3 regions of the Inediibacterium massiliense genome follow, and region 3 is predicted to be linked to each of the others. Evidence: riboswitches for the same ligand, from Rfam matches in the RefSeq annotation. Region 3 holds a riboswitch; each other region holds the start of a gene.
The links. Region 3 has a riboswitch for cobalamin ahead of BN2409_RS03440 (DUF4430 domain-containing protein). Riboswitches for the same ligand answer to the same signal wherever they lie in the genome.
Positions count from the first base shown of each region.

Region 1 (10,957 bases), on a different contig from region 3:
GCTCCTAATAAGGCTGTAATAATTCCTATTGGTATCTCAACACTAGACGCTGACCTTGCTATAATATCAACACTTGTCAAAAATATTGCTCCAAGTATACATGATGCAGGGATTAAATCTTTATGATCGACGCCTACAAGCAATCTACTGATATGAGGAATAACTAAACCAACCCATCCTACAATTCCTACAACTGTAACTGATGCTGCTGTTAGTACAGTTGACATCACAATTGCTACAATTCTTATTTTCACTGGATTTATTCCCATCGATAAGGATTCTTCATCACCCAAAGATAAAATATTTATTCTCCATCTTAAAAGATTCAACACTGTAATTCCCAATATCATAGGAATAACAACTAGTTTTAGATCTTCAAAGGTAGCTTTTGAGAAGCTTCCCATCAGCCAATACGTTATAGCTGGTAATTTATCATATGGATCAGCAATATACTTAACTAATGAAATCAACGCAGAAAATATTGATGAAACAATCATACCAGATAGAACTAAAGACATCATTGAAATTTCTTTTCTTGCTTTAGCGAAAAAATATGTTATAAAAACACTGATAATTCCAAGTCCAAAAGCATATAACGAAGTAGTACTAGAAATACCCGATAAAAGAATTCCTAAAACCGCTCCGAATCCTGCACCGCTACTTACTCCTAATACATCTGGACTAACAAGAGGATTTCTAAATAACCCTTGATATGTAGCCCCTGAAACCGCTAAAGCTGCCCCAATTAGCATACTTAAAATAGTCCTTGGTAGTCTAATTCCAATAACAATGGATGATTCCATTTCAAAGGTATTCATGTTTATATTAAACATACTGTTAATAAGTACATTTAATACTGTTTTTGGAGGGATAATATATCTCCCTAAAAACAGTGATACAAAAAATGTTATAATTATTGCAATGCCCATAAAAATCCATTTTGTAGTATTATTTCCCTTAAAAATATCCAATTTAATCATTTCCTTTTATTTACCATTTAATTCTTTTTGTAGAATTGAATCCATTTCTTCTTGAGATAAGTCATAGTTTAAATACTTATTATAAAAACTTTTGATATCACTTTCTAAATCGAAATCATTAAACACTTCTGGTTGTAATTGCTTAGCGATCCATTTTGTCATAAGAGGTGTTTCAGCACAAGGCGCATCCCATCGATATATTCCCATAGGTGCTTTCAACACTTTCTTATTTTTTACTGCATCAACCTTACTCCAATCTTGTCCTTCAATTTTATTGTTCAATAAATCTTCTGGTTGGAAATTAGAAAAATTGCTCATAACAATGACTTCCGGATTCCACGCCATTATTTGTTCCATAGTCACATTTACCCATTGACCAGTTACTTCTTTTGCTACGTTTTCTCCACCAGCCATCTCAATAAGAATTGTATTAACAGCTCCACCACCAGCTACTTTAAGTTGCTCATCCCTTAAATATAGGACTCTTGGTTTTTTAGTACCTTCAATTTGATTCTTTTTTGAATTAAAATATTCTATGCTTTCTTTATGATAATCAACTAACTTTGTCGCCTTATCTTCTTTTCCAAGCATTTTACCGATGACTTTCATTCCATTTTGTAAATCTTCTAAAGTACCATATTTTAAAGACACTGCTGGAATACCCAAGCCTTTTAATTGTTCAATTTCTTTTTCCTGATAATCCCATACAATCATAGCATCTAATTTGAGTTTTCCGCTTTCTTCCATGTGAATTGTAAAGTCTTTACCCACAAAATCAGTAGAGGCATTACTTAATTTAGGTTCCATAGTCTTTAAAATACACTTTTCGTAAGATGTTTTTGCTGTAGGATGCATCCCGACAATTCTATCACCAGACCCATCTACAGCGTATACAATAGATGTCCATGGAATTGGCACAACCGCAATTTTTTCTACATTTTTTTTCAATTTAACTTCTTTACCAGTAGTATCTGTTATTGTTACTTTTTCTTCATTGTTGTTAGTATTTGTATTTGCAGTGTCATCTACCTTCTGATCTGACGAATTAGCTGTTTCAGCATCTCCTGTTTTTTGTTCTGTTGAACATCCCCCTAAAGTAAATAGAGTAACAATCAAAATTATTACAAACAGGTTTTTCAAAAATCTGTTTCTTATTTTCATATCACATTTCTCCTTTTTTATTTAAATCCTTGGATTTAGATATTTTTTAAAATAGCCAAATCCAGTTTTTCCAATGTATTCATATTCCATGCTTGTAAACTCTCTACCGCTTAAACCTATATGAGGGAACGGTATAAAAAGCTTTTTTTCCTCCTCTCTAATAAAATTTCTATATAATGGATCTGCAATGATAATATCAGCTTCCTTTATATATCTCATTATGTTTTCTTCATCTTCTACAAATATCACTTGCGAGAACAACTCTTCATTGTAAATCCTTCTGGCTTTTCTAGTAGAATTAAAATTTGATATTGCTTTCACTTTGCTGATTCCAAAATCTCCCCTCAAACATTTGTAAACCCCAATGCAAGTCAATGGTTCTCCAATCACTAAAACACTTTTATCAAGATATTTATGAGAATTCGCTAATTCCAATACTGGGCTTATAGATTCTTCGATTCTAGATCTATCAATATTAAGTTGAGTTTCAATTAATCTGAATACTCTTGATATTCCATTTAATCCTATAGGCAGATCCATTAAAAAAGGAATCTGAAACTCTTCTTTAAAATATTCACCAACACCCATTCCTTCTGGTGTTATCACAAGATTAATTGCTGCTTTAGTTGCCTCTGTGATGCTTTTTAAAGACCGCTCTGCAAAAAATGTCACTTTCAATCCCATGTTTTCTAGTGATTCCACCAACTCATCTAAATGATATTTATAGCCCAAGGAAAGCGGCGAATAGCCTATCACATTCACATGTTTTGGATTCGTAACTGCCACCTTAGAAAATCGTTTAGCAAGCTGTAATAAACCTTCATAAATTCCAATATTATAGCTTTCGAATCCATTCGTATCAAAAACAATTACAGGTTTATTCGTTTTTTTCTCAAGCTTTTCAGCAATTTTTTGAAAATCAACATTTGTAATATTAGAAACTGGTGTTCCAATAATTGAAATAAATTCTACCCTTGGATTATTTGTAACGAGCAATTCAACTTCTTTTAAAAATCTATCTTCCACACCCATAATGACATCAATATCGCTCAGATTAGTTTTATAAAAAAACATATCATTAGGACTTCTAATCTCATCCACTTCAACAATAGGATGAATACATCCACTTGGAGTATACAATATATTCAATGAATTTAATTCAAATAGCATTGAACAAACACCAGAATAGTCACTCGTTAAAGGAGGAATACTGTTCCATATTTTATTCATTATCTCTCCTCCTTATTTTTAATCGCATTATTAAATTCTTGCTCAGAACACTCTATTGAAATACTAGCGTAGGGAATTTTGAAACGCTCTTTTAGATATTTAGCTAGATTGATTCCAAATTTATCAGTAACAATACTAAAAGTTGCTTTGCTTAAATTTTTAAAGTCACTAAAAGAATTGCACGCTATGAATTCCTGAATTTTGAAATATCCTTTATTTTTTAACAATGTTTTTAATTGACATTGCTCAATTAATTTTTCTTCTCCAAGAATATTAATAATGGGATTTTCGATGTTTTTTCCATCAATGTTATTGTCAAGATAAGTATCCAATATCTCTGTAAAGATCAAACTTAGTCTTTCTTTTGGTGTTATCCGCCTTTTAGAAAGTGGTCCTCTTTTAAAAAGTTTCACTGGAATGCTATGGCTTCTTTGTATAGACTTTAAAATACTGTCAAAGTCACTTCCTATAAGCATATCACTACATGAAATATAAACAATCACAGCTTTAACTTTTCGATCATTATGATCTATAATTTCTCTTAGTGCCATCTCTGCCACATCTAAATGCTGAGATGATGCTAAGTCATTTTGGCTCATCGTCTGAAGATATAACCTTTGATTTTGCTTCTTTCTTAAAGCTCTAAAATAGAGAACTCTTAAGCATGATTCTGGTCCTATGGCTAAAACATATATATCAGGAATACTCAATGCTAAATTAATAATTTCCATACAGCTTTTTTTATAAAAAACTTTACTTAAAAAATCATTACCATGATTTGTGTTTGAAATATTATTGATACTCATTTTTTTATCTCCATATGCAACATTTCTTTTCTAAATCGCTCTAATTCATCATCATCCATAGGACTTGGTACATTAACATTTTTATTGTTTTTGATAACATGAGCTAATCTTATAAAAATTTCGTAAGATTTTGATTCAGGTAATGTTTCTATGACTGTTTTTCCCATTAATTCAGATAAAACAATTTCATTAGTGTAGGGGATATTCTCCAAAACTTTAGTGTTTGTATTCTTTGAAAAGTTTTCTATTATATGAACTTTTGAATTCTCTGTTCTTTGATTATGAATAAGTCCACCAAAAATATTCTTTTCTTTATCTGAAAACCTACATACACTTTTTAGGATATTATTAGCAGCATATATAGACATAAATTCTGAGGATGATACAATATATACTTGATCAACATATTTTTCACGCATAGGGACTGCAAATCCACCACAAACAACATCACCTAACACATCATAAATAACAATATCCCATGACTTATTCAATATTCCTAGTGTATGTAATTCTTCAGTCATCGTTGTTATCCCCATACCTGCACAACCCATTCCAGCCTTTGGTCCACCTGCTTCTATGCATGCAACATTATTAAATCCATAATGCACAATATTTTTTTCTTCTATGCTTGTCCCCTTTTTTTGAATCACTTCCATCACTGTTGGAATCTTTTGCCCTGCCAAATTCCTTGTAGAATCACCTTTTGGGTCACAACCAATATGTAAGACCTTTAATCCAATTTTTGAAAAAGCAGCAGATAGATTAGTCGCTATAGTAGACTTACCAATTCCTCCTTTTCCGTAAAAAGCAATTTTTAATGTTTTATTATTTAACATAATTTCAACCTTCTCTTTTATTATTTTGCAAAACTTAAAACGAACATCACCACTTCTTGTATTTTGCTGAATTAAATAAAATAGATCTTTACTTACATTATCTCAATGTTTCTTTAAAAACATCAAAAAAGCCACCTTATCTCATAGATAAGTGGCTTTAATCTACAATGAAATCATAATAGTAATAGTACAAGTACACTTCATTTTGCAACCCCTATCATCCGTAAAGTTATTAGCAAATTAATACAGGCAGGTCTTCTGACTTAAGCTTCAACACTATTTATACCTTCCCACCTTATTAAGGCAGTGGCTAAACATAAATAGCTCCACTATTACAGCGGCGGGACCGTGCAGGATTTTCACCTATCTTCCCAATTATCCATAAACTTCTTTTATGGACCTGTATCATAAATATTCAATTCATATTTCCTAATTATATATGATTCTAATATGTTTGTCTATAAGTCAATTGTTCTGGTTAAGCAAAATGTAACATTATGTGCTAGTTTTGATTTCCATACCTAGCCTCAAAGGGTGTCTTTCCTTGATTATGAGTATGTGGTCTCAAAAAATTATACCATTCGTAAACATAGTCATTAACAGCTTCATCAAGAAGCTCGTCAGTATCAAAACGATATTGCTTAATAAGTTCATTTTTACATGTATTGAATCTTTCCATTATGCTTTAAAGAAAGAAGAAATACATCATCATAAATATTATGGTTTCAAAATAGCTAGCAGAGCAATCTTTGAATATATTGAATCTTGGTACACTATAAATTCAATTGATTATATGACCCCTCAATCAGTATATGAAGCTGCTTTGAGAGTAGCATAAATAGTTAAACTTTCTGTGTCTATTCTATTGACATAAGTCCAAACTTAATGTCTTCTTTAAACATATTCATCAAATTATGCTCCTTCCAAAGATGTTGAACTTTTTATCTAATAGTAATAGTATATTAGTTTCGAACTATTATTTCAATTAAAACTGTTTTCCAAAAAACCGCCGTCACTTATGATACAATTCCCCTTTTCTAATACTAAAAGCTTAACTAAGTCTATTAAATATTTATAAATCTAATACATATTTTCAATCAATTAATATCAAACTAATATTAGAACATACGTTTGGAGGTTTTCTGCATGTTGGACTGTGAAAAATCTTATATCGCTGGTATTATCGATGGAGAAGGAAGTATCATGCTCATTAAATTTCACAAAAATCAATTTCCATCTCCCTGCATTACTATTGCTTCTACTACTTTAAATTTATTACAATGGATTCAAGAAAAATCTAAAGTAGGACATATTAAATCTAAAAAAAATTATAATCCTCAAAAACATAAAGACTCCTATACCTATATTGCTAAATACGAAGATGCCATCTATTTATTAAAAGCAATAGAACCTTATCTTATTATCCCAGAAAAGAAATTAAAAGCTAGAATGATTATTTATGAATACAAACAAGTAACGCCTAGAAATGGAAAATATTCACAAGAACTTCTTGAGCAAAAAGAAGATTTTTATAAAAGATTTGTTTCTATATAACAAAATAAGCATAAAATTACTAAATTAGTAATTTTATGCTTATTTTTTATTGGTGGAGGCGAGGGGACACTATATTCCATTGTTGTCCAATGGCGCTGACTATATCTTGAAGTTATATATTTAAAACTTCTCTGGCGTATTATAAAAGTCTTAATATAGTTTATGACTTCTATCCTAGTACATCCTATAGGATGCCTATAAGTCGATACAGAGCTGTTGGATTTCTCCACATACCCCTCGGTATTGCCGTCGTCTTTACGTTACGGTTTCACCGATTAAGCCAGATTTTCACTTATAGTTCACACTATAAGGCGACTCTTTTTGAATCGAACCCCTGTCCGAAAGTCCTTCACAAACAGATTCTCCGAGTGCAGTCATTGTTTTGATTTCTCGTCGCAAGATTCGCCCAATGACAGGCTAACCTCTTGACCAGTCCCAATTAGTCTGCTATTGGATCGAGACACCTCCAAGGCAGTTCCCCACTTGGTTGACGCCCTAGTCTAAGCCGTGGGTAACTTAGGTAGGACGAGCTGCGCTATTAGGCAGCTAATGCGTAATTATCGTTTGCGTTTATCTTTAATTCCCCAGTTTTTTAAGGCGGACCCCAAGGAAAAACCTCCACTCGCTACTGCAGGCTCCAAACCCCCGTCGAGACCTGTACGCCCCCATGTCATTAATACTCTTTTTGCCTTTGTCTTAACTCTTGTTGAATCCTTCTATTGGCTTCTTTTTGAGCAATATCAGATCTTTTGTCATACAATTTCTTTCCTTTTGCAACAGCAAGCTCTAATTTTACAAGTCCTCTAGAATTAATATACACTTTAAGAGGAACTAAAGTCAATCCCTTTTGAGTTGTATATCCTAATAACTTGTTGATTTCTCTTTTGTGCAAAAGAAGTTTTCTTGTTCTTGTAGGATCAACATTGTAGATATTTCCCTGTTCATAAGGACTAATATGCATATGATGGACAAATATTTCTCCATGATCTATTTCTGCATAACTATCTTTTAAATTGATTCTTCCCATTCGAATAGACTTTACTTCTGTTCCTGTCAATTCAATGCCAGCTTCGTAAGTCTCTTCAATAAAATAGTCATGTCTTGCTTTTTTATTATTTGCAACTAATTTACCTTGTCCCATGCAAACACCTACTTTATATTGATCTTAAGATACAAATATAATGTTAACATAAAAAATATATACTGTCAAGCATTGAGATTCTCACTAGCTTGCTCTAATACAAGTTCTTTAATGTTATCAATTTGTCCATATAAAATTACTTTGTCTCCTTCTTGAAAAACAAATTTGCTACTTGGAAAATGTACAATATGAGAGCCTCGATCTACATTGAGTACTTGAATATATTTTTCTTTTAGTCCTGAATCTTCTAATGCCACATGAATCAATTTGTTATTTTCCTCTAGTACAAATTCTACTACACCATATTCTTCATTGAGTTTTAAAACCTCTTCTACTGTTTTATATTTTTTATTTCTCTCCATTTGTATAGAAAGCTTTTTTTCAATAACAGTTTCCATTTTATGTAATACCCATTTATTTCTAGACAAAAATAATATAAAAAAAACCAATTCCTATAATTCCTAACACTCCATATAAAAATCTTTCACCTCTAGTAATAGCATTGACAATCCCCATGATAAGACCTATTAAGGTAGCTGTTCCTACATAGCTTATGAGCATTAAAAGTTCTGCAATTTTCCTTCTTGTTGGATGCTGAGTAATCAATTCTGCTTCCTTTGTAGTAAAACCAGTTCCTGTAATAATAGATATGACTTGAAATCTTGCTTTTTCCATCTCAAGTCCTGTAATCTTTAAGGCAATGGCTAAAATCTCTACAAAAACAAGAAGTACTAAAATAATGAGAACGACATACAATATGCCCAAATAAATCTCCCCTTTTTTATCTCTTTCTACATATATATGCTACAAAACAAATTTATATAAAGCTTTTGCTACCCCATCTTCATCATTTGTAGAAGTTACATAATCAGCACTTTTTTTTACAATTTCTTCAGAATTCCCCATGGCTACCCCTAATCCTGCATAAGTAAGCATGCTAATATCATTTTCATTATCTCCAAAGGATATAATTTCTTCTTGTTTTACTCCTAAAGATTTTGCCAATTGTTCAATAGCATTTCCTTTTGAAACTCCTTTGTTCATCACTTCAATGTTATTATACCATGATTTACTTATTTCAAGAGTCTGTATACTCTCTAATTCTTTTCTAGCTTCTCTTAAAACATTTTGGTCATCACTCATTAAAGACATCTTATAAATTTTTTCATCATGATTTTGAATATACTGATAGCCATCTTGAATGACTTCTATACGCACACGATCTTCTTCTTTTAATGTTTTATTCCATTCAGAATATTTTAAAGAACTATAAGCTAACTTTTCTGTAAAAAATGTATCTTCATTATAAAACTGATAATATAGTCCATATTTTTTGCAAATCTCTATGACATTTAAAACATCTTCTTTTTTCATATAACTTTCATATAAAATCTCATCGTTCTTTAGATCTTTTACAATAGCACCATTACAAGCAATAATAGGTGTTACAACATCTAAATATTTTGCATAAACCTTTGCTGAAGTATAAATTCTTCCTGTAGCAATAGCTATATGAATATTTTGATCTATTAATTTTTGAAATGCTCTTTTATTTTCTTCTGAAACTATATTTTTACTATTAAGTAAAGTTCCATCCATATCACTCACAATTAGTTTGTACATTGCAATCTTCCTTTCCTGCTATTCTTTAAAAAAGAAGATACATATGTATCTTCTTTTTTTATTGTACTACTGAATAAGAGTAAAATCAATTTCTCGTTGAGCTATATCCGCTCTTGTAACTTTTATTTTTACTTCATCTCCTATTCGATAAGTCTTCTTTGTTCTTTCTCCTCTAAATAAATGATTTTCTTCATCATAAATATAATAATCATCTACTAATGAACTAATTCTTACTAATCCTTCAATAGTATTTTCAAGCTCTATAAACATACCAAAAGATACTACACTGCTAATAATCCCTTCAAATATTTCTCCTACATGATGAGTCATATATTCTGTTTTCTTTAAATCATCTGTTTCTCTTTCTGCTTCAATAGCAATTCTTTCTCTTTCAGAAGAAATATCAGATGCATTTTCTACAATTCCTTTTAATTTTTTAATTCTCTTTCCATTTAGATCTCCTGATAGTGATTCCTTTATAATACGATGAATCTGAAGATCTGGATATCTTCTAATAGGAGATGTAAAGTGGCAATAGTTCTCTGCTGCAAGTCCAAAATGTCCTGTATTTTGTGGTGAATATCTAGCCTTTTTTAGAGATCTTAACATAATAGTATTAACAATTCTTTCTTCTTTTTTTCCTTCTACTTTTTTGATTAAGTCTTGAAGTGCATGTGGATGAATCTGATTGTTTACACCCTTTAGATGATAACCAAAATTGTGAATAAACTTGTTAAAGTTTTCTATTTTTTCCATATCTGGATCTTCATGAATTCTGTACACAAATGGAATATCTGCCCAATGAAAATGTTCGGCTACAGTTTCATTACAAATAAGCATAAACTCTTCAATAATTCTATTTGCAATTCTTCTTTCTGCTTTCCTAATTTCCACAGGAACACCTTTTTCATCTAGTATAATTTTAGATTCATCAAAATCAAAATCTATACTGCCTCTATCTTCTCTTCTCTTTCTTAATTTTTTAGCTAACTGCTCCATCATTTTAAAATCTTCTAGTAAATAATCATATCTTTCTTTTAATGTTTCATCATCTTTTTCAAGTAGATCTGATACATCTGTATAAGTCATTCTCTCACTGGTTTTAATCACACTTTCATAAATTTCATGTTTCACTACATTTCCCTTTTGATCAATTTCCATATTTACAGATAAAGTTAATCGATCTACCTTAGGATTTAAACTACAAACTCCATTGGATAACTTTTTAGGAAGCATAGGAATTACTCGATCTACTAAATAAACACTTGTTGCTCTTTTTAATGCTTCCTTATCTAATGGACTATGTTCTCTTACATAATGAGTTACATCAGCGATGTGTACTCCTAATAGATAGTTTCCATTTGGAAGAATCTTCACACCCACAGCATCATCCAAATCTTTTGCATCTGCTCCATCAATCGTTACAATTCTTTCTTCTCTTAAATCTCTTCTTCTTTTTATTTCTTCTTCAGAAATCATTTCTTCAATATTTGCTGCCTCTTCTTCTACTTTTTTTGGAAAATTTAATGGAAGTTTATATTTTTTGATAACAGAAATAATATCTGTCCCTATGTCATTTTTGTGACCTAATACTTCTATAATAGTTCCTTCTGGATTTCTTCTCGG
Region 1 is NZ_LN876587.1:537,565-548,521, reverse strand. It holds gene BN2409_RS11115 (FecCD family ABC transporter permease) at 1-929, opposite strand, end outside; gene BN2409_RS11110 (ABC transporter substrate-binding protein) at 987-2,141, opposite strand; gene BN2409_RS11105 (nitrogenase component 1) at 2,163-3,371, opposite strand; gene BN2409_RS11100 (nitrogenase component 1) at 3,371-4,177, opposite strand; gene BN2409_RS11095 (nucleotide-binding protein) at 4,174-5,013, opposite strand; cobalamin riboswitch at 5,245-5,432, opposite strand; gene BN2409_RS17850 (IS3 family transposase) at 5,516-5,692, opposite strand; gene BN2409_RS11085 (LAGLIDADG family homing endonuclease) at 6,160-6,567, shown strand; RNA gene ssrA (transfer-messenger RNA) at 6,890-7,226, opposite strand; gene smpB (SsrA-binding protein SmpB) at 7,241-7,708, opposite strand; gene BN2409_RS17550 (TrkA C-terminal domain-containing protein) at 7,774-8,136, opposite strand; gene BN2409_RS17545 (hypothetical protein) at 8,129-8,473, opposite strand; gene BN2409_RS11065 (Cof-type HAD-IIB family hydrolase) at 8,513-9,331, opposite strand; gene rnr (ribonuclease R) at 9,398-10,957, opposite strand, start outside.
Region 1: linked by a shared signal. The riboswitch ahead of BN2409_RS11095 (nucleotide-binding protein) and the one ahead of BN2409_RS03440 (DUF4430 domain-containing protein) in region 3 are both predicted to bind cobalamin.

Region 2 (10,957 bases), on a different contig from region 3:
AATATTTTTATATTGCTACTTAATCCGTATCCTATTCTTAGTCCTGGTAATGCATAAAATTTTGTTAATGCTTTAATAATATATAAATGATCATAATCTTTTAGAAGGGAAATCACACTTTCTTTCTCTCCATTTTCTACAAATTCCATAAAAGCTTCATCAATCATTACATGAATATTTCTAGATTTACATATGTTTAATATCTTTTCCATTTTACTTTTTGCAATCAACTGACTTGTTGGATTGTTAGGATTACAAAGAATCAATAAATCTATAGAATCATGTAAAATATTAAAAAAGTCATCATCTATTTGAAAATTATTTTCTTCTTTTAATAAATAGTATTCTACATTGCTTCTTGCTTTTTTAAGTGCTCTTTCATATTCTAAAAAAGTAGGTGCTAAAATTAAACTATTTTTTGGTTTTATTTCACGAATCATAGAAAAAATCACTTCTGTTGCACCATTTCCTACAACAATCCAATTAGAATTAATTTTATGATATTCTGAAATATCTTTGATCAAATCCTTATATTTAGGATCTGGATACTTTTGAATTGTATCTATATTCAAAATCATACATTCTTTAAAATCTTTTGGAATTCCTAGTGGATTAATATTTGCACTAAAATCTATGATTTCTTCTTCCTGTATCCCTAGTCTCTGTGCAATTTCATATATATTTCCGCCATGCTCTACTCGCTTCATCCTACCTCTCCCTTTGTCCTTTTAGGCAAACATAAAATAAAATACTAAAAATCCTACTACCGAGGATGCATACATTATTTTTATTGATTTTTTTATATGCTCCTCTTCTAATGAATAGATTTCATCTCCAATAGTAGGCTTGTATATTTCTTGTCCAAAATAAGTATTGGTTCCTCCTAATTGAATATTCAGTGCTCCTGCTGTAGCAGCCTCTGGATATCCACAGTTTGGACTTTTGTGATTTTTATGATCTCTTCTTACTATTTTAATTGCACTTTTATAATCATAAAAAAGATAAAAAGAACCTATAATCATAAAAATAGCCGTCAGTCTTGCAGGTATATAATTGAGTAAATCATCAAATTTAGCAGAAGCCCATCCAAAATGAATATATTTCTCGTTTTTATATCCTACCATAGAATCTAGTGTATTGGCTGCTTTATATGCCATCCCTAAAGGCGCTCCTCCTATAAAAATATAAAAAAGAGGGGCAATTACTCCATCAGAAGCATTTTCTGCAACAGTTTCTACTGTTGCTCTTATAATTTCTTTTTCATTTAAATGACTTGTTTCTCTTCCTACAATATAAGATAAATACTTTCTCGCCTCTAGAATATCATTTTTTTCTAGTGCATTTAAAACTTTTCTGCTTTCTTTATCCAAACTTTTAGATGCAAGAATTTGAAAAATTAAAAAACCTTCCACTGCATATCCTAAATAGATATTTATGTATTTTGCCAAAAATACAATAGAAAAAGTAATGCCATAGGTAGCTCCTACAATAACCATCGTTAGAAAGATCCCGAGTCTTTTTTCATCTTCACTATTTTTCACGAATTTCCTTAAAAAAGCTTCTGTTTTAGAAATACATTTCCCAATCAAACATATAGGATGGGGAATAAAATAAGGATCTCCAAACAAAAGATCAGCTACATAACCGATTAGTATATGAATCATTTTTTATCCCCTTGTAAAATTTTATATATTTTATCTAAATCTACATTTTCGCGAACAATCTTTGCAAGCTTTTCATATTCTTTTTCTTTAAACTCTTTAAAGGTTTCCACACTACTTTGTTTCTCATCAAGGCCTTTAGCCTTTCTGATATTATTTAATATTTTTCTTGTAAATCCGATATTATCAAAAACTCCATGGATATAACTTCCCATTACATTTCCTTCTTTATTAATGGCTCCATCTTCTATATTGACTTCTTCACCTAGTCTCTTTATGATTCTATGAAATGGAGTAGCTTCTTTTCCTAGCTTTGTTTGACCCATATGAATTTCATATCCTTCAATATCCATATCCAATACTTCTGAAAATAAGTTTTCTTCCTTAGCAATAACTTTTGCTTTTACTTGCGTTGTAGTTTTTTCTAGTTCAAATATAGTCTCTGTATCTAAAAGTCCTAATCCATTGATTTCTTTTATACTACTTTCTGTTTCATGAGGATCTGATATTTTTCTTCCAAGCATTTGATATCCTCCACAAATGCCTATAATGAGTTTTCCTTTTCTATGAAGTCTTAAAATTTCTTCTTCTAATCCTGTTTCTCTTAAATAAGCCAAATCTTCAATAGTATTTTTAGATCCCGGGATAATTAAAAGATCTGGATCTCCAATTTTCTCGCCTCTCATAATATATCTTAAATGTACATCTTCTTGTGTTTCAAATACATTAAAATCTGTAAAATTTGAAACATGGGGAAGATACAATACACCCACTTCTATTTGTCCACCTTCATTTTTTTTATATCTAAATCTTTCAGCCAAACTATCTTCATCTTCAATTTGCACATTAGAATATGGAACAACTCCTAATACTGGAATATGAATAAGATCTTCAAGCATTTTAATTCCAGGCTTTAATATATTAATATCTCCTCTAAATTTATTGATAATCACTCCCTTTACTCTTTTTCTTTCTTCTTCTGTAAGAAGCATAATGGTTCCATATAAAGAAGCAAATACGCCCCCTCTATCTATATCTCCAATTAATATAACTGGAGAATCAGCAATCTCTGCCATTCCCATATTTACAATATCTTTATCTCTTAAATTGATTTCTGCTGGACTTCCAGCCCCTTCTATAACGACAATATCATTTTCACTTGAAAGCTTATGAAAAGTTTTTTGAACCATTTCTAAAAGTTCAGGCTTAAAGTCATGATATTCAGCAGCAGACATATTTTTATATACTTTCCCATTTAAAATAACCTGACACTTTTTATCTGTTGTAGGTTTTAATAAAACAGGATTCATTAAAACACTAGGCTCTATAGAAGAAGCCTCTGCTTGTACCACCTGAGCTCTTCCCATTTCTAGTCCTTCTTTTGTAATGTAAGAATTAAGTGCCATATTTTGAGATTTAAAAGGTGCTACCTTATATCCATCTTCATAAAAAATTCTACAAAAAGCAGCTGTAAGAAGGCTCTTTCCTACAGAAGATGCTGTTCCTTGAAACATTAAAGATTTATTTTTCATAGGTTGTACAACTCCTATCCTTATAATTCGAACAATTTTTTAAAAAAGATTGTGCAATATTTTTATTGCTATAAAAATGAATATGAGCATATGCTCCTAATGCATTATATTTTTTCACTCCACATCCCCAGCTTTTGATCTTTTTTTCATTTTTTATTTTATCTACAACATAAGCATATTCCATTGTTTCGTTTTCTTCAATCAATGAACGATGAAATTCATGAGCTTTGATATAACTTTTCTCTTTAGAAATACTACACGGTTTATCTATATTTACATGGACATATCCAAATCTTTGAAGCCTTGTTGTCATCTTTGCTATTGTATCAAATACACCCACCATTTCATAAGTTTCTTCCTCTAATGTAGTAATAGCTTTTGTAAGATACATAAGCCCTCCACATTCTGCATAAGTAGGAACTCCATTTTTTATATGCTCTTTTATAGATTCCCTCATTAAAACGTTTTCTGATAATTCTTTTGCAAATACTTCTGGAAACCCCCCGCCTATATACAAACCGTGAATATTCTTAGGAATGGATTGATCTTTTAAAGGACTAAAATAAATGAGATTTGCTCCCATCTCTTTTAAAAGATCTAAATTATCTTCATAATAGAAATTAAATGCTTCATCAAAAGCTACTCCAATATTTACATTCTTCACAATTTTTTCTTCTTCATATGTAAAATCTTCTAAAGCTTCTGCCTCTTGAGCAATTTTGATTAATGCATCTAGATCAATGGTCTCTTCTACCATATCTGCAATAGTATTTATTTTGTCTTTTAGATCTTTTACTTCTACACTAGGAATAAGTCCTAAATGTCTACTTTCAAGGGAAATATTTTGATTTGGCTTTAAATATCCAACGCATTTTATATTTGTATCTCTTTCAATACTTTCTTTTAAAAGCTCATAATGAGCATCCCCTGATATATTATTTAAAATAACTCCTTGAATGTTTACATCCTCATCATATATTTTATATCCTAAAATTTGTGCTGCTGCACTGGTGGAGACACCTTTTCCATTTGCAATCAAAATAACAGGTGATTTTAATATTTTAGATACATGAGCTGTACTTCCCTCGTCTTTACTTGTACCATATCCATCATAAAGTCCCATAACACCTTCTATGATAGAAATTTTTCCTCTTGCATTTTTTATAAATAGTCTTTTGATTGTGTCTTCTTCTAAAAGCCAGCTATCTAAATTTCTTGATTTATTATTTGTGACAAATGTATGAAAAGCTGGATCTATATAATCTGGGCCTACTTTAAATGGAGCTATATTTATCCCTCTTCTTGTAAGAGCCGCCATAATCCCTATAGATACAGTGGTTTTCCCAACTCCACTTTGAGTTCCAGCCAGTACAAATCTAGGTAGGTTCATATTGATCATCCCTTCATAATAAAATACCCTAACCATCAATGGCTAGGGCACGAACATACAATCGTTCTTTTCCCTTCCCGCCGAAGGTACAAAATCCATAAAAACAGGAAAGTCTCCTGACTCGTGAATCACCTTACTTTCGACGCCTTCCTTGGATCATCCAAGTGACATTTTGTCGATTTCATCCTCACTTACAGTAGCGGGGGCTGTATCGGATTTTCACCGAACTTCCTTTTTAAGCCTTTCGGCACCTGTTCTCATTTATTTGTCTTATCTCATGGTATCAAAATATCTTTTTCATTTCAATATTTTTCACATATGTATTTATTTTTATTACTGATTTAAAGCTGTTAGGACTGGAAAATCGTCTACAATTTCTATTTTGGTTATTCTACAATTTTCTATTTTATATCTCCAATAATCTTTTACTCCATTTCCTATTAAATAAGATACAATAGCACGAATACATCCTGCATGAGATACTATTAAAATATTTTGATTTTCATATTCTTTTTGTATTTTTTCGATGACTTTTACCACTCTTTCATACATTTGCATCAAACTTTCTCCTTGTGGAACTTGATACTCTACCCAATCTTTTTGCCACTTTTCAAGCTCTTTTGGGTATTTTTCTTTTATAGTATGATAATCTAATCCTTCCCACAGCCCAAAATTCATTTCTCTTAGATTTTCATCTTGGGTCATTTTTATAGAATGATGCTTATGAATCATATTTGCTGTTTCTATTGTTCTTTTTAAATTACTACTGATAATCATATCGATCTTTTCTTCTCTTAATTTTTCACTCATTTCTTTGGCTTGTAAAATCCCTCTTTCTGTTAAAGAAGAATCTATAAAACCACAATATAATCCTTTATGATTCTCCTCAATTTCTCCATGTCTTATCAAAATTAAATTCATAAAATCACCTTTTCCAAAATTAAAAAATAAAATAAATAAACAATTTCTGCAAGTTCAGATATGGCTCCTAAGGTATCTCCTGTCATTCCACCAATCTTGTCTGTAATATGTTTTACATATCCTATACTGAATAAATACCCTACTAGTACAAAAGGAATCGCCTTTATATAAATCAACCCAATAATTATAGATGAAACAATAGCAATTATAAGATGTTTATTGTTTGTTTTTCCTATAAAAAAGTTTCCCATACCACTTTTTCTTGCATAAGTAGAAAATCTTGCTGCATATACAACACATAATTTTGAAAAAGTAGGCATGACAATAAGTACACCATACACATATGGAACAGGAAGTGAAAAAATGAATGATATTTTCAATAAAAGAGTTAAAAATATAGCCAAAGCAGCATTTGTTCCAAGTCTACTGTCTTTCATAATTTCTAATATTTGATCTTTGGGACGATTGCTATATACTCCATCAAAGGTATCTCCTAATCCATCTAAGTGAAGACCTCCTGTAATAAAAACCTCTCCTGTTACACAAAGCACACTTCCTAATAAAATTCCTCCTAATTTATATCCTATGTAATATAACGATACGATAAACATTCCAATAATAAGCCCTACAAGAGGAAAATAAACAATTCCCTCTGAAAAATCTTCTTCTGTTACTTCTAAATTTACAGAAATGGGTATTCTTGTGAAAAATTGAATCATTAAAATTAGTCTTTTCATAATTTCCTCCTACTTAATCTTCATAGGAATACCAGATACAGTAAAATATACTTCATCTGCTTTTTTCGCTATCATTTGATTCATTCTTCCTGCTATATCTCTAAAAATACGAGACATTCTGTTTTCAGGAACAATACCCATTCCAACTTCATTGGTAACCATGATACACCAAATATTATTTTTTCTAATCTCTTCTATAAGTTTTATCATTTGATCCTGAATATATGTTTCTATTTCATCTATTTTTTCATGACTTATATTTTCCCAATCCTCTTCACATTCAAACATTAAATTTGTTGTCATAATGGTTACACAATCTAAAAGAATGGTTTGATGCTTTAAACCAATCTCTTTTATTATTTTGTATACATCCTTATATCCTTCATAAGTTGTCCACTCACTAGGCCTTGAAGCTTGATGTTTTTTGATTCTATCTTTCATTCCCTCATCAAATGCAATCGCTGTAGCTAAATAAGCTACGAATCCCTGTGAAGTTTTTGCAAGATGTTCTGCATAGCTGCTTTTTCCACTTCTTGCTCCTCCTGTTACAAGGGTAATTTTCCCTGCCATAAAATCACCTCTTACTTTCTTAAATCATCTATTATTTTAAAATTTTAGATTCCCTAGATATTCAAAAAAATATGTCCCCATGAGGGACAAAATGCCTTCTTAACTATATCAAATTTTTTATACACATGCAATTCTAGGATAAATTAATTTTATAAGCTTGTTGCATATATCCTTTTCTTTCTTGAATTTTTTTCTTTCTCCCTAAATGATCTCTGATCACAATCTCTATAGGCTCTTTCTCCATAGGTGTATATTCCATATATAAATGCTTATCTGAGAAACCTTTTATAAGTATCCATATATTTTTCTCATCCGTCTTTTGTACATATATATCTTTGTGGCGCTTTGTTCCATCATATAATAAAATATTATTCCCTCTCTCATAAGTTTTAATCCGAATTTGTCCTTTGCCACTCACTAAAACACTTACATAGTCATCTACTGATGGCATGCTTTCCTTATACGATATATCTTCTTTTATTCCTAGTTTTTCTTGAAGGATAAATTTACATCTTTGTAAAATTTCAGTATGAGTTGCCTCAAAAACATAAGTATCTCCTTCTATTTCACATAAACTATCTAAAAGGACTGTTCCATCCCCTTCCTTTGACTGATATGAACCTACTACTTTTCCATCCTTCCATCTCTCATCTTCATTTTTATATCTTCTATCTATTTGTAATTTTTGATTGGTATTGATACTCTTTCCTCCAATTAAAGTAACTTGTATTTTTCTATTTTTAAGAATACCTTTTTTATCATTTAATTCATCTAAAAATTCATTATGATAATTCATTTCTTTATATGAGATATAATTGGTATTTTGCTTGTTTCCTATATAATAAAGGTAATTTCCATATGTCTTGCTAGGCAAAAGATCCTTTACCCCTTGTAGATGTTTACGAATTACCTCCATAGTATTTTCATTTTTATATTTTTTTTCTAATATCCACAGATATCCTTCTAATAAAGTAGTAAATATACTAGATTTTATATTTCTTTCATATGGGAGCTCTCCTCCTGCCCAAAAATAATAAGCATTTGCAGATCCTCCATTAGGTGTTCCTATAAAAATCAATTGATCTACATCATAACCATACTGATTTCCTTGTACATAAGCTCTTGCTACCAATCCTCCCATACTATGGCAAATTAAGTTTACTTTTTTACTTCTTGTTTGAGCTTTTGCTTGATAAATTGTCTTTTGAAGATATTCCTCTGAAGAAAATCTACAATCTTTTCTCCAATCATAAAAACATATAAATAAATCTTTTTCCTTTTCATAACCCATATTGGTTAATATTTCTATAAACGGCTCATAAACAGAAGCTGCCATTCCAAATCCCCATTCACCAGTTCCAGGAATAATATCTTCTCCCATAGATCCATAAAGACCCGGTACAAATACAATAGGCTTTTTTATTTCTTGTGTTCCCATCCTCATAAGCTCTAACATTCCTACGGTAGCTAAAAGTGGATGCATCCTTCTCCCCCCTTGTATCCTCTCTCTATTTCCACCCCTCTAATACATATATACTACAAATTTGTTCTTTATATTTCTAAAAAAATAAAGTTACTACTTATTTGTAGTAACTTCAGACTGAAGACAAACTATCTTTTAGCAAAGTCATAAAAATTAGAAACAATTATTGAGAATTTGTGAAAATATAGAATAAGTGAGAAAATGCTTAGCATTACACTGTTTGAGCATAGCGAGTTTGTAATGCTATTTTCGAGCGTTTCTTTATATTTTCCAAATTTGAAAATTAGTGACTTTTTTTATGACTTTATCTATAAGCTAGAGTGACTACTTATTGTAGTAACTTTTTTATGCTCCTTCTTCTTTTTGTTGTCTATATGCTTCTTTCGCAATTCTCCACTGTTCTCTTGCTTGTGTATCTAATTTCTTTTTTTGCTTGATAGCTCTATTATTCACTGTTTTATTAAACCAATCAATAGATTCATCATATTTTTGAAGTCTTCTATTGAGTTCACCTAATAAATACAGTAAGGATACTTCATCCATATTTCCTATGGGTAATGGTTCATAAAGAAATGCTTGTTCAAAACAAATTGTTGCATGCTCTATAAAATGTATTTCTCTTGCATTATGAATATACCTATACATCCAAGCTAGCCTAAGACATAGTGTTCCTAGAATCCCATTTTTTTGATTTAACAATTGAGCACAAACTATAGCAAGTTTATAGGTTTCAATAGCTTCATAAATAGTTCTTTCTTCTCCATAACTTCTTTGTACCCAATACTTTGAAATATTTTCTTCAATTGTTTTTCTTCCTGAAGGACTCATTTCTCCAAATACACTCTCTAGTGCACTATATCCACAATTAGGACATACAAATACCCCATAATAAATAGGGTTTACTCCTTTATAATAAACACAAAAGTCTGTGTCTCTTTTATCTATTCGAATGGCTGAGCTTCTTACCTTTTTCGTAGAAAATACATTTTTACACACAGGACAATGTACTTCTTTATCATATAATGGTGGTACTGCCATTCCTTCACCTCTTTATCTTTTGTATCAATAAATAGTTTGATCATGAGAAGGAATATTTGTTTCCTTATGATCTTCCTTTTTCTGAGTCTTTACAGAATTAGATGGAGTTGCTTTTTTAGTTCCTTTTACAACAACCTGAGTTTTAGGCTTATAATAATCATTTGAAATTTGTTTTCTCTCTATTTCTTTCCCATTTTCACATACAATTTTATAGGTACTAACTTTATATCCATCTCTTCCTTTTTGCTCTATTCTTTCTTTTCCTTCTGCAAGTGTAGAATCATATTTGACTTCTATTGGTCTTTTGATCACTTCATTTTCTATAGATTGAATTTCTACTCTCCTTGAATCTGCTTTATGTCCATAAATTCTAAATTTAACCTTATTTCCACCTACATAGCTTTCTATATAAACTGGATTTGCAGTTGAATTTTTAAATTTAAAGTCTAATACTCCATAAGATACGGTTGCATCTCTTCCTTTTGGAACATAAGTAGATGGAATAGTATGTTTTACTCTTTGTACAGTATCTAAATTACTTAAAAGTACTGCATTATATAAAGTACTAGAAGTCTGACAAACGCCACCTCCTAATCCTTCTACAAATTCTCCTTCAAATATCACAGTAGCTCCTTGATATCCTTTTTCTTTACTTCTTGGTCCTACAACATCATTAAAAGAAAAAACTTCTGTAGGCATTAAAACAGTTCCATTGATTGATTTTGCAGATAATCTTATATTTTCACTTCTACTTGCATTAGAAGCATTGAAAGTAGTTTCATACTCTCCTAATACATCTTGGATCGTGCTTAAACTTTCTGCACTTACTTTAGGAGAAATACTTGATACAGATAACTGAATATATATATCTTCTTTAAGTTTCGTATTTTTCAATGATTCCCCTACAAGCTGTTGTGTTTTTTTTACATCTAACTGTAATCCCACCACTTCATTGGTAATATGAAATCTGCCACCACTTCTTGTAATCGTTGCATCTTTTTCCTTTTTATTAATTTCATTTTCAATAGTATCTATAAATTGATTCATTTTTTCATGATCATAAATAGGTTTTAAGCTTATAGAATAAGGATTTTTATACAGGGAAAGAATAGTCTGTAATCTTTCAAAATAACTTCCCTCTCTTCCCACTTGATAAGCCTCTTGGACAGCTTTTGTATAATCATAAGTATATCCAATGTCTTTACTACTTACCTCCCAATTTTTATCTCCATAAGAAAAACAAATTTTGCCATCTATCCCTATAGTATCAAAATGATTTCTTGCTTTCTCTTGAGCTTCCATGATAGAAATTCCACCTACATCTAGATTCTCTATATTTACACCATCATAAATAGTATCTTGATATAGTAAAAAGAATCCAATTGCCGTAATAGACAAAAGAAAACTTAATAATACAATAATAAGACCAGTACCAAGCTTTAACTTCTTTTCTTTGCTCTTTATATTTTCGCTCAAAATAACTCCTCCTTCCTATTCTGCGATAAATATTATATATACTATTGTATTAAATGACTTATATCTGTAGTACAAATAATATAGTTTCCCTTATTACTATACATCATATTTATTTTCTAGCATAGAGGATACTTTTTGATCCATTTTCC
Region 2 is NZ_LN876587.1:456,944-467,900, reverse strand. It holds gene cobD (threonine-phosphate decarboxylase CobD) at 1-707, opposite strand, end outside; gene cbiB (adenosylcobinamide-phosphate synthase CbiB) at 729-1,664, opposite strand; gene BN2409_RS10725 (cobyric acid synthase) at 1,661-3,193, opposite strand; gene BN2409_RS10720 (cobyrinic acid a,c-diamide synthase CobB) at 3,183-4,583, opposite strand; cobalamin riboswitch at 4,673-4,853, opposite strand; gene cobC (alpha-ribazole phosphatase) at 4,917-5,504, opposite strand; gene cobS (adenosylcobinamide-GDP ribazoletransferase) at 5,501-6,241, opposite strand; gene cobU (bifunctional adenosylcobinamide kinase/adenosylcobinamide-phosphate guanylyltransferase) at 6,251-6,811, opposite strand; gene BN2409_RS10700 (esterase/lipase family protein) at 6,945-8,294, opposite strand; gene BN2409_RS10695 (DUF2225 domain-containing protein) at 8,640-9,332, opposite strand; gene BN2409_RS10690 (VanW family protein) at 9,357-10,808, opposite strand.
Region 2: linked by a shared signal. The riboswitch ahead of BN2409_RS10720 (cobyrinic acid a,c-diamide synthase CobB) and the one ahead of BN2409_RS03440 (DUF4430 domain-containing protein) in region 3 are both predicted to bind cobalamin.

Region 3 (10,957 bases):
GATATGCTCTTTTTTCCCACCAATGACCTTGAAGGGGTACCTCCCATTTGATTTCATAAGGTGTAGCTTCAATTTCTATAGGAATGCTACAAGTGATTTCAGGATGATCTACAAGCTTTGCTGTCAATATGGTTTTTCCTATTTTCTTTCCTGTCAACACTGCATTGTATCGAACTTTATCATCTCCACTACCACCTTGATAATTGAGCATAGATACAATACTACTATCTTCTAAAATCCATTCTATAGGTTGTTTGGGTGCAAATTTATTATTTTGATCTTCTATAAAAACTCTGATTGATCTTAACCCTTCCCCACAAACTCCTTTTAAACCTTTTTCTACATCTACAATTTGTTGATTTTGAGGGTCATTTCCTCTATCCACATCATCATATACAAAATACATTTTTTCTGGAATAGGTGTTTCAATAACTTTTATATTTATACTTTTGTGAATTTCTGGTTTTTCTTTTATAGTGATTGTAATTGTTGCTTCTCCTACTTTTTTTGCTTTCATCATTCCATCTTCTTCAATAGACACTACATCAGGATCATTACTTTCAAAAATAATTTTTTTATTGTATAGTACAGCTTTATTTTGATCTAGTACTTCTGCTTTGATTCTATGTTCTTCCTTTGGATAGAGGACTATATTTTCTTCATATAATTTCAAATCATCTATCACTGAATCTTTTGTATCATAAAGTGTTACTTTTTCTATTCCTATTGCCAAAGATTCGCTATTTAATATCCTATAGATGCTATTGTCTTCTCCTAAATTAAATGCAGAATATGAAAAATATGGTATGTCATTTTTGTAATCATCATAATAAGCCATAGGCTCTCCAGCTTCATCATATATGATTTTAGTTGTATAAAGCTTTTGATCTTTTCCTATTCTTCCAAAAAAAGAAGGATAAGGATATTCCTTTAATATCTCTCCTGTTTGAGGATCAAATTTTGTAAAGGTTTCATATTGTTCCTGCCCTTCATAATCCTTCTTGGCTACACTCATATAAATGCCATCTTCTCCTAATACCATTTGTTGTTGATTCAAGTTTAGGTCATAGTTTCTATACATACCATCCTTTGACCATTTGATTTTTCCTAATGGATCAATTGCATATAAATTTTTTTCATCTGCAATATATACAGTTTTGTCATGCCCTATGACAGGTTGAACAATAAAATATAGTCTAGGATCTGGATTTTCAAATTTCCACAAAAGCTCTCCATTTGGTTGTATGACAAATAAAGTATTTCCTGCTACTGTATATACATTTCCTTTTTCATCTATAGGCATTTGACCATAGTATCCTTGATTTATATCATTTAAAATTTGGTTTTTTGTATCAAATTTCCATATGAATCTTTTACTTTTTCCATCTACTCCATATACTCTAGAATCCTCACATCCTACAAATATGATTCCAGAAGAATTGATAACAGGAGTTGTCAAAATTTCTGAATCTAACTCTACCTGCCATATAAGTTCTCCTGTATATGGACTTATAGCAAATAATTTATTTTCTAAGGTTCCAAAAATATATTCAACACCTTCTACTTCTACTATTTCTATGGCATTCTTTATTTCTGGACTTTTGAAACCTTCCTTTATAGTTCCATCTGAATTGAAAGCTGTAATTTCATAATTATCTGAATTTCTTGATATCTGAGTAACAATATACACAGATCCATCTTTTCCTAATATAGGAAATCCCTTGTATTTCTTTTTATCAATTGAAGTACTCCATATAGGCAGAAGTGTTTTTGAAAAATTTTCTCTTATTTCTAGTGAATAATCATCCTTAATCCTAGGATCATCATATACAGATGCTAAAACTGTAATATTTCCTGGACTTTTTGCTGTCAGCAAACCATTTTCAATCGTTCCTCTATCATCAGGATATATTTTCCAATTTATTTTACAATCTGTTAGCAAATCACCTTCATCATTTGTAGCTTTTATAGGTATAGATATGGATTGACCTACATGAAGTCTTTTTAAATTTTTATCTAATATTTCTAATTTACTTGCTTTATTGGATTTTTCTTTTACATAAAACTTCCATTTATCCAATTCTATTCCTGGAAATTTTTCATTTCCTTTTTTTTCTTGAATGACATCTTTCCATACTCTAATCCCATGAAGATGTCCAGTTTTTAAATAATCTTTCTTTGTTTTTCTTTTATATAAATGAAGAACTACCTTTTTAGGATCTTCTTCACTTACAATTAATTGATTAAAATAAGGATTTCCTATAGCTATTCCTGCACTTTCATCCTTTTCATAGCAAATTACAGTAGCTTTTTTCCTAACATTACTAATTTCTACAGGCTTATTAAAAAATAATGCTATTTCTGTATTTGCTGATACAGTAGAATCATTTTCTGGAGTGACTTTTACAAGCTGTAAATCTTCATACACCTTATCTGTAACCTTTTGATCTATAGTACTCTCAAGGAAATTTATATTTTCCTTTTGTATTTTTTCTTCTACATTTTTTTGATTTTTTATATTTTCTTTTTGATCTCTTTCTTTGTTGATATCTTCTTCATACACTGCATTGGTTACTGTTTCTTTTGTATTTTCATTCTTTACTATTTCTATTTCATTTGCAAAAGAAGAAAATATCATAGTAAAAATCATACAGATCATTACCAAAATACTTAAAATTTTTCTATTCAATATGGATCTCTCCTTTCTATTTTTTCACAAAAATACGAGAATTGAAATCCAATTCTCGTATTTTTCAAATATTCAGAGATTTCTTATTTTAGTATTCCCAGCCTTTAAATTCCCAAACTACATTATCTCCATCATGTAATTCATAAATAGAAGCTGCTTTTTCTTGTTTTTGACCATTTACTGTGTATTGCCATCCATTTGACCAATCTGAACTTGAATCATCTGTACCTATTTTTTCTACATAACCACCTTGATTTTTTACAACTATATTATTTTTTACCCATTCTTTACCTTTTTCTTGTTCTAAAGCTTTCATAAGAGCATGTAATGCAGATGGATTTTCTTTTAATACGTCTGCATCATCAAAATATTCTTCTAAACTATCATTTGTTAATGTTAATCCTTTTACCTCAACAGGTCCAAAAGTTTTTCCTATTATTTTTACATTAACTTTTTCAACTGTAGGATTATCACTAGGTTCTTCTACTACAATATAACTACTAATAGGAGTAATCTTGTCCTTATCACCTAAAGTAGCTGTGATCGTAGCTCGTCCAGCTTCTTTTAATTTAATATTTACTGTATCTTGTCCAGCGATAGTCTTTCCTTCTACTTCTTTTCCATCCTTAACAAAAGCTACTATATTTTCATCTGAAGTTTCCCAAACAATTCCTTCTTTGTTTTCAATATCTACCTTTTGATAACTACTTGTAAGACCTACTACCTTCATTTCCTCTGGTTCGTCACCATATCCTACTACTGTAAAATCACTAGAATCATCTAGAGTAAGCATTGTGATGTCTGCATCTGCTGCAAAAGCAGGTATACCTGCTAAGCTTAAAATAAGTGTTAATACTAACATAAATGATAATGTCTTTTTCATTTTTTTGTCCCCTTTCATTTTTTGTTTTTTCTCTGAATATTTTATAAGCCTCAAGGCTTATCAGCAAAATTAAAAATCCCTATCTTCCAAAAAAGATAGGGATTACACGCAAAATAAACTTTTGTGAGTATCTCTCCTTTCTTCGGAAGGATGTGTACCAAAACTTTTAGGTAGGTCTCCTGACTTGTGGATCAACACTCTCCTTCACCTTCCCAAAATAAAATATATTTCAGTGGTATATTGAAGGACTGCTCCTCACTTACAGTGGCCGGACCGTTTAGGATTTTCACCTAATTCCCTTTTCATCTTTGAACTATTCATCAAAGAACCTAAAAGCTTATATATAATTTTATTTTTATAAATAATGGATAGTAATTTCAAACTTCTTTTATTATTATTTCATATTTCTACTATTTTTTCAACCAATATATTACATATTTTACAAAATTCGTTTGACATTTTTCGATAATATGAAGTAAAATTCAACAAAAAACGCCAGCATTTGCTAGCGTTTTGTCGGTTATTTTATGGATTTGTATAAATTATAAAGCATCATAGCAGCTTGAGCTCTATTGGCATTTTGTTTTGGCATAAAATTACCATCAGGCATTCCACTGATCATAGATTCTTTTACACACAATGCTATATTTTCACTTGCCCAAGAAGCTATATTTGTTTTGTCATTAAATCTTTCCAATTCATTTATATTTGCTTTTTCTTTTCCTTTTTGTATGAGTACCTTTCCAATGATCGTTGCCATTTCTTCTCTTGTAATTTTTCCATTTGGATCAAATATCGTTTCATTTCTTCCACTTACGAATCCATTTTTGTAAGCAGTTTTTACATATGGAGTATACCAAGCAGTATCCTCTACATCTATAAATCTCAATTTTTCATTTTCTATGTTTAATCCAAGCATTTTTGTAATGAGAGTTGCAAATTCTGCTCTTGTGATAGATGCACTAGGGTCAAATACATCTTCACTTCTTCCACTGATGATTCCTTTTTGAGCCATTTCTTCTATGGCTTTTGTTGCCCATTCATAACCAACTAGATCATTAAAAGTTGATTTTACTTCTTCTTTTCCTACTTTCTGAGCAAAATATTTACTAAAGTGAGTAGTTTCAAAAGTTATCATCTTAGTATCTTTATCATATACTCCACCCATATTTTCTATGATACCATTATCTTTTAGATAGAAGGCTTGTACTACTTCTCCATTTTTGACTTCTCCCTTATATGGGATAGATACTTTCATAGGTATTTTAAATTCTTTAATAAAATTTTGCCCAATCTTGGCAGTTACATCTACGATTTTATTTTCTTCTCCTACTTTATTTTTTACTATATCTATACATTCACTTTGATCTATATCTTTTGCAATCAGTGTAATGGTGTCCTCTGTATCAAATATCTGTGGAGTAATAGCAAATGCTGCATATTCTGTTTGAACTACTGCCTTTTGTATATTATTTTCTTTCAATAAACTCATCATTCCAGAAGGTAGTGTTGCTTCTACTTCTTTTTTATTTGTAGTAGGTACAACAATAGTAATTTTTTCTTGTGTTATATTTTTTCCCATTTTATTTTTTATCTTTTCTTTGATACTATTTGCATCTTTTATGATTTCTTGAATGGTTTGTGTTTCTACTTTTCCGATTGCCCTCTGACCTTCTAATTTGATTTGATTTTGGTCTATATTTTTTATACTCATTTTTTCAACTGCCTTTTGTGCAATGATAGCAGTGCTTTCTATAACTTCTTTTCCTTTTTCTTTTCCTATCTTATCAATCAGCTTTCCATTTACATCAATAATTTTTTCAGACATTTCTTTTACTTCTTTTGGATCTTTCATATGTTCTACTACTTCTTGCATTTTTTGCGATACATTTTTCATTTCAGAAATACATTCTTTTTCTTCTTCTTTTGTCTTCATTTTTTCTATTTTTTCATTCATATAGTGAGTCATATCTTTTATTGCTTTTTTTATTTCATCTTCATTCGCATTTTTATTTTCTAATACTTTTTTTACCTTTTCTATTTCTTTACCTATATCTACAGGTTTTCCGCCGCCTCCTCCCATTGAGGTGTTTCTTTTATCTGTTCTATAGTCTAATGTATAATACCATTTTATATCTTCTCCACCTGTTAATCTATATTGATCTGCTCCTACATTTGTAGTATTTCCATTGATATTATACATCCATCCACTATAGGGTCCTTTGTCTTTTTCTCTTTGCCCTGCAATACTGGAAAAATATCCCTCTGTTGCTTCATAAGAAATTCCTTCTTCATTGAATATCTTTCTTGTAATTTTTCCTACTGTATCATTTTTATGAATTTCTATATTGGATTTACTTAATATTTTTCCATTATATCCTTCAACGGATAAATTTACATAGAGTTTTTTATCTGAAGATCCTCCACTTGAATCCTTTTTTGTTTGAAAAGTAAACTCTTCTTTTTCTCCACTAATATTTATTTTTCCTTTATAATCTTTTCCTTCTTCTACCTGAAATGAAAATTGAAACTGTCCTTTTTCATCTGTCATCTCTTCATCTATGTATGCTTTTTTATTTCTACCTTCTACTTTAATCATCACAGGCTTTTGTTTATAATCTGAATATCCTTGTATAGATATATTTTTATGATCTACATGAATATCCACATCTATTTGTGCAAAAGCTGGGACGGTAAAGGCTATTGTCAATAACAAAGATAGAAATATACTAAAAATCCTATATTGTCTTTTTTTCATCTTCCTTCTTCCTTTCTTGATAATAGGTATAAGCCTTATCTAGACCTATACCTATCTTTTTTGTAAATATTAGAAAATTATTATATTTAAAACTCATAAATGGTTTTAGAAATTTTAATTTTCCACTGGAATCACTATTTTTCTAGATAATGAATTCATATCCTCTTCATTATCCCATACAAATGCTTTTACCGTATATTTCCCAATTTCAGGTACTAAAAATGCTCCTAGCATATTTACTTCTTCTTTTGGTTCAATCTCTCTACTTACTACACTATAGTTGATCATTTTATTGTTTTCATCATATAAAGCAACAATCAAACTTGCTTCTTGATCTCTTTCTTTTAAATTTTTTACTTTAATAATCACATAAGCTTCTTCATTATTTTTGAAAGCTTCATTTCCAATTCTCTCTATTTGAAAATCATTTTTATCTTCTAGTTCTACTTTTTCTACTGGATTTTTAATAAAATCATAAATAGAACCTTTTTTATCTAAAGCGTATAAATACTGTTCTAAAGCACGTACTACTTGTTCCGTAGTCATCCCTACATCTCCTATGCTCTTGAAGCTTCCATCTTTATTTTGCATACTCAATAAATATTCTATTACATTTTTTCCATCTTTCATAAAGCTTTCATCTAAAGGATTTTTTTCGTTTAAAGACATAGACATTAATGCTAGTGCTGAAGTCTCTACACTACTTTTTCCTAATCCAAAGCCTCCATCTTTATTTTGTTTTGTTTCTAATTGTTTAAATGTTTCATCTATTACAGATTTTACTTCTTGGTTTTCTTTAGAATATTTACTTAATGCAGTTAAGATAAATAAAGCTCCATCATCAAGGTAGGATTGACCACCATATTTTGTTTCTAACTTTAATGCTCCATTTTCTTGTTGTTCTAATAAATTTTTGATTAAATCATCTCTTGTAAAACTACATTCCTTTGGAAGCTTATAATCTATTGCATCTAATGCTAATAATCCAAATGGTAATGTGTATGCACTTTTATCTTTTTCTAAATTTAATTTGCAAATTTCTTGATAAAAATTATGTCCTCCAATATGCTCTGGATTTCCTCCTGCTGATAAAATACCTAATATAAATTTACCATACGCTCCTGCATCTTTTTTAGGAAGAGTATTGCCTTCATTTAAAAGCTCTAAATAATTTTTAGGTACTTCTTTACCTGCTCTTGCAATGCCTATTGCTTTCCAGTGATCTGCTCCATTAAAATTATTTATTAACCAATTGCTTCCTTTGTCTACTGCTTTTTGCACTTCTTCTTTCATATTTTTTTCTTCTTTTTGATCTGCAATTTCACTCCATTTTGGAGTTTTTCCTTCCATTCCCTCTGCACTATAGTACCATAAAATTTTATCTCCATCTTTTACAACTGAATTCATATCTCCTACTTGATCATTGATGGTATACATCCAACCACCCATGCCTTGGTTTTCAATTCCACAAATAGAAGTTACCATACTTCCATTCATAGTATATATAGGAGTAGTAGCTTGTAATGCTCCTATAGGAGTAAATCCTCCACTATGTTTTTTATTGTTGATAACTACCTCTTTTGCTTTATAACAAATATCATATTTTTCTCCTACTGGAACTACAATAGCTGTATAAACAGTACAAGTTTTTTCTGGTTCCTCTACTGGTTCTTCTATTTCTCCAAATTTTACTAAATAATTGTTGTATCCAGCATTTTTTAAATCTACAAGAGTATAAAGGGCCCATTGAGTTCCTGCAACCCAGCTTCTGTTGTTTGAGCTATCTCCTTCTTTGTTGTCAAAGGAATGATTCTTTTTCCAAAGATTAAACAATGCATCTATTGGATTTTTTCCATTTTTAGTCCATTCCTTAGAAGTAATATTCTCCCCTACTGCCAAAAGACCACTTAATGCATGTGCATGATTATCTGTCATATATGTTTTACTACAAAAGCCTCCATCTTCCTTTTGGATGTCTTTTAGATATTGAATAGCTTTTTGTATACTTTCATCTACTAAAGCTTCACCTTTATGGTTGCTCAAAGCTTTAAGAGCATAGCCTGTATTGACTGGTACAGGAGAATCTCCTCTTTCCTTAAATCCACCATTCTCTGTTTGTGCTGCAAATATTATTTTCAAAGCTTTGTCTACATTATAATTTACTTTTTTATCTGGATATTTTTTATTAAATTCATCTAGAGCAATGACTGCTTTTAATTCATTTAAACTAGCAAAATTTTGTTCTCCATTATCTAGATATTCTTTAACTTCATTGACTAAATTTCTTCCTTCAAAGTTTGTAGGATCTTCTCCTAAATCAAGGCAAATTAATACTTGTGGAATCACACTAGTTATTCTTTCTAAATTCATATCATATTTTGTACAATATTTTTTTTGTGCTCCTATTCCCCATTTTGTTAAATCTGCTCCTGCTTTTGCTAAGGTAGCACTTTCCCAAGCATCCAAACAACCTTGATTTTCTCTATAATAAATTTCTTGATAATATTTTTTTACTCCTTCTGTAAGCTGAGCAATAGTGTGATTTGCTTCTTCATCTATATCTACTACCATTAATGAAATAGTACTTTGAATATTTGTATCTTTTACTTGTACAGAAATATCTACTGATCCTTTTTGTATTCCTGTAAAAATTCCATCTTGAATTGTCCCTACTTTTTCATCTGAACTATTCCAAATTAAATTTGGATTTTCAAGTTCATTTTCATCTTCATCAAAAACTTTTACTTCTAATTTTAAAGTATTTCCCTTTACTACTGCTGTATTTTCTGGTTCCGTAATGATTGCTTTATTCGGTGCTTTATATACTACCAAAACTTGAACGGTTAGATCTGTATAGATCTTTTCATCATCTTTTGATTGAATACGAATCGTTCCTATTCCTTTTTTTAGTCCTATAATTTTTCCATCTTCTACTTTTACAATGTCAGGGTTTAAGCTTTCCCAAACCAAATTTGGATTTTCAATGGTTTGACCTTTTTCATCAATAGCTTGTACCTTTACTTCTTTTGTTTCTCCTTTTTGAATAGATAAATCCTTAGATTCAATTTTTATTTCTTTTATTTTTACAATTTCTATATCTCCATGCTTAATAGAATGATACATAGATTTTTCTTTACTTAAATCTGCTAATGCAGCTAAAGCATATTGTTCTTGTTTTGTATCACTAGGATTAGTATTACCTTTTATAGTCGGTCTAAATTTTTGACCATCCTTTAATTTTAACAACCCATCTAAAAGATAAATATTATTCCCATATTCATCTTTTTTTACCCAAGGATCAGAATATAAGTCTTCTCCTGCTGCTATCAATCCTTGTATTGCCAAAGATGTAGTTTCACAATTTTGGATAATTCCATTTTCATCTTGTAATTTTTTTAAGTCGTCTTGAATGATTTTTATTGTATCATTGACTCCATCTATCTTTTTATGATTAGATAAAGCAATCATTGCAATAGATTTACTACTTAAACTTGATGAATTTTTTACTTTATTGATTAAATATTTTATTGCTTTTTCTTTATCATATGACGCATTTGCCATATCTAATGCAATAATAGCATCAGATAAATTTGCTACATCCAATTCTTCATAAAAAGGTTTAGAAGCATTTAAAATCTTTTCTATTTGATCTTTTCCATTATAATTTTTAGGATCTTTTCCTAATGCAACAGCTGTAATAATATTTTTTGCATAATCACTAAAGTTTGCATAATATTTTCCATATACATTTGCTTTATCTTCTATGATAGATGGATCTACTCCTATATGTCTAAGTCCTAAAGTTGTATAATATTCATATTTATCATTACTACTTGCAAAGCCTTCTTGAATGTCAGCTATTGCCTTTTGAATTTTTTCTTTTCTAGATATAATTTTTAAAGTAATCGTTTTAGTAACTTTGTCTTCAATAGAAGCAGTAATAGAAACTTCTCCTATAGCTTTAGCAGTAAAAATATTATCTTTAAATTCTGCAATATCATCTGGTGAAATGCTCCATTTTATATCTGGATTCTCAATGATCTCCCCACCTGTATCATATGCAGCTGCAGTTATTTTTATCTTTCTACCTTCTTCTATTTCTACTACATCACCATCTACTTTAATTTCTATTTTATCAGGTGTTACATCTACGATCTCTAGGTCAATAGATTCCTCAATAGTTTGTAATTTTGCAGTTATTTTTACTTTTCCTAAATCTTTTGCAGTTAAAATTCCTTTTTTTTCATCTATTTTTGCAATAGATGGATCACTACTAGACCATGTCAATTTTTCAGAAGCAATATATTTTCCATTTGCATCGAAAACTTTTCCTGATAATGAAACAATCTTTCCTATTTTAATTTGTGTTTGATCATTTGGAACTTTTATTTGAATCGTATGAGGCGTACCTAATTTTATTTTTATTTCATGAAACATAGATTTTTCTGTGTAAAAATCTATTAATGCAGCAAACACAGCTTTTGTTGCTTCTTCATTTAATTTATCGTTTGAGGACTGATCTGTTTCTTTAAAAATCTCTCCATTTTTTAATGTAAATAATTGATCTAAAATCGTAATACTTGTACCATCTTGAGTTTTTTTCCATTTATCTTGATAAATATCTACT
Region 3 is NZ_LN876585.1:121,883-132,839, reverse strand. It holds gene BN2409_RS03445 (outer membrane protein assembly factor BamB family protein) at 1-2,689, opposite strand, end outside; gene BN2409_RS03440 (DUF4430 domain-containing protein) at 2,778-3,572, opposite strand; cobalamin riboswitch at 3,725-3,920, opposite strand; gene BN2409_RS03435 (S-layer homology domain-containing protein) at 4,093-6,330, opposite strand; gene BN2409_RS03430 (Ig-like domain-containing protein) at 6,445-10,957, opposite strand, start outside.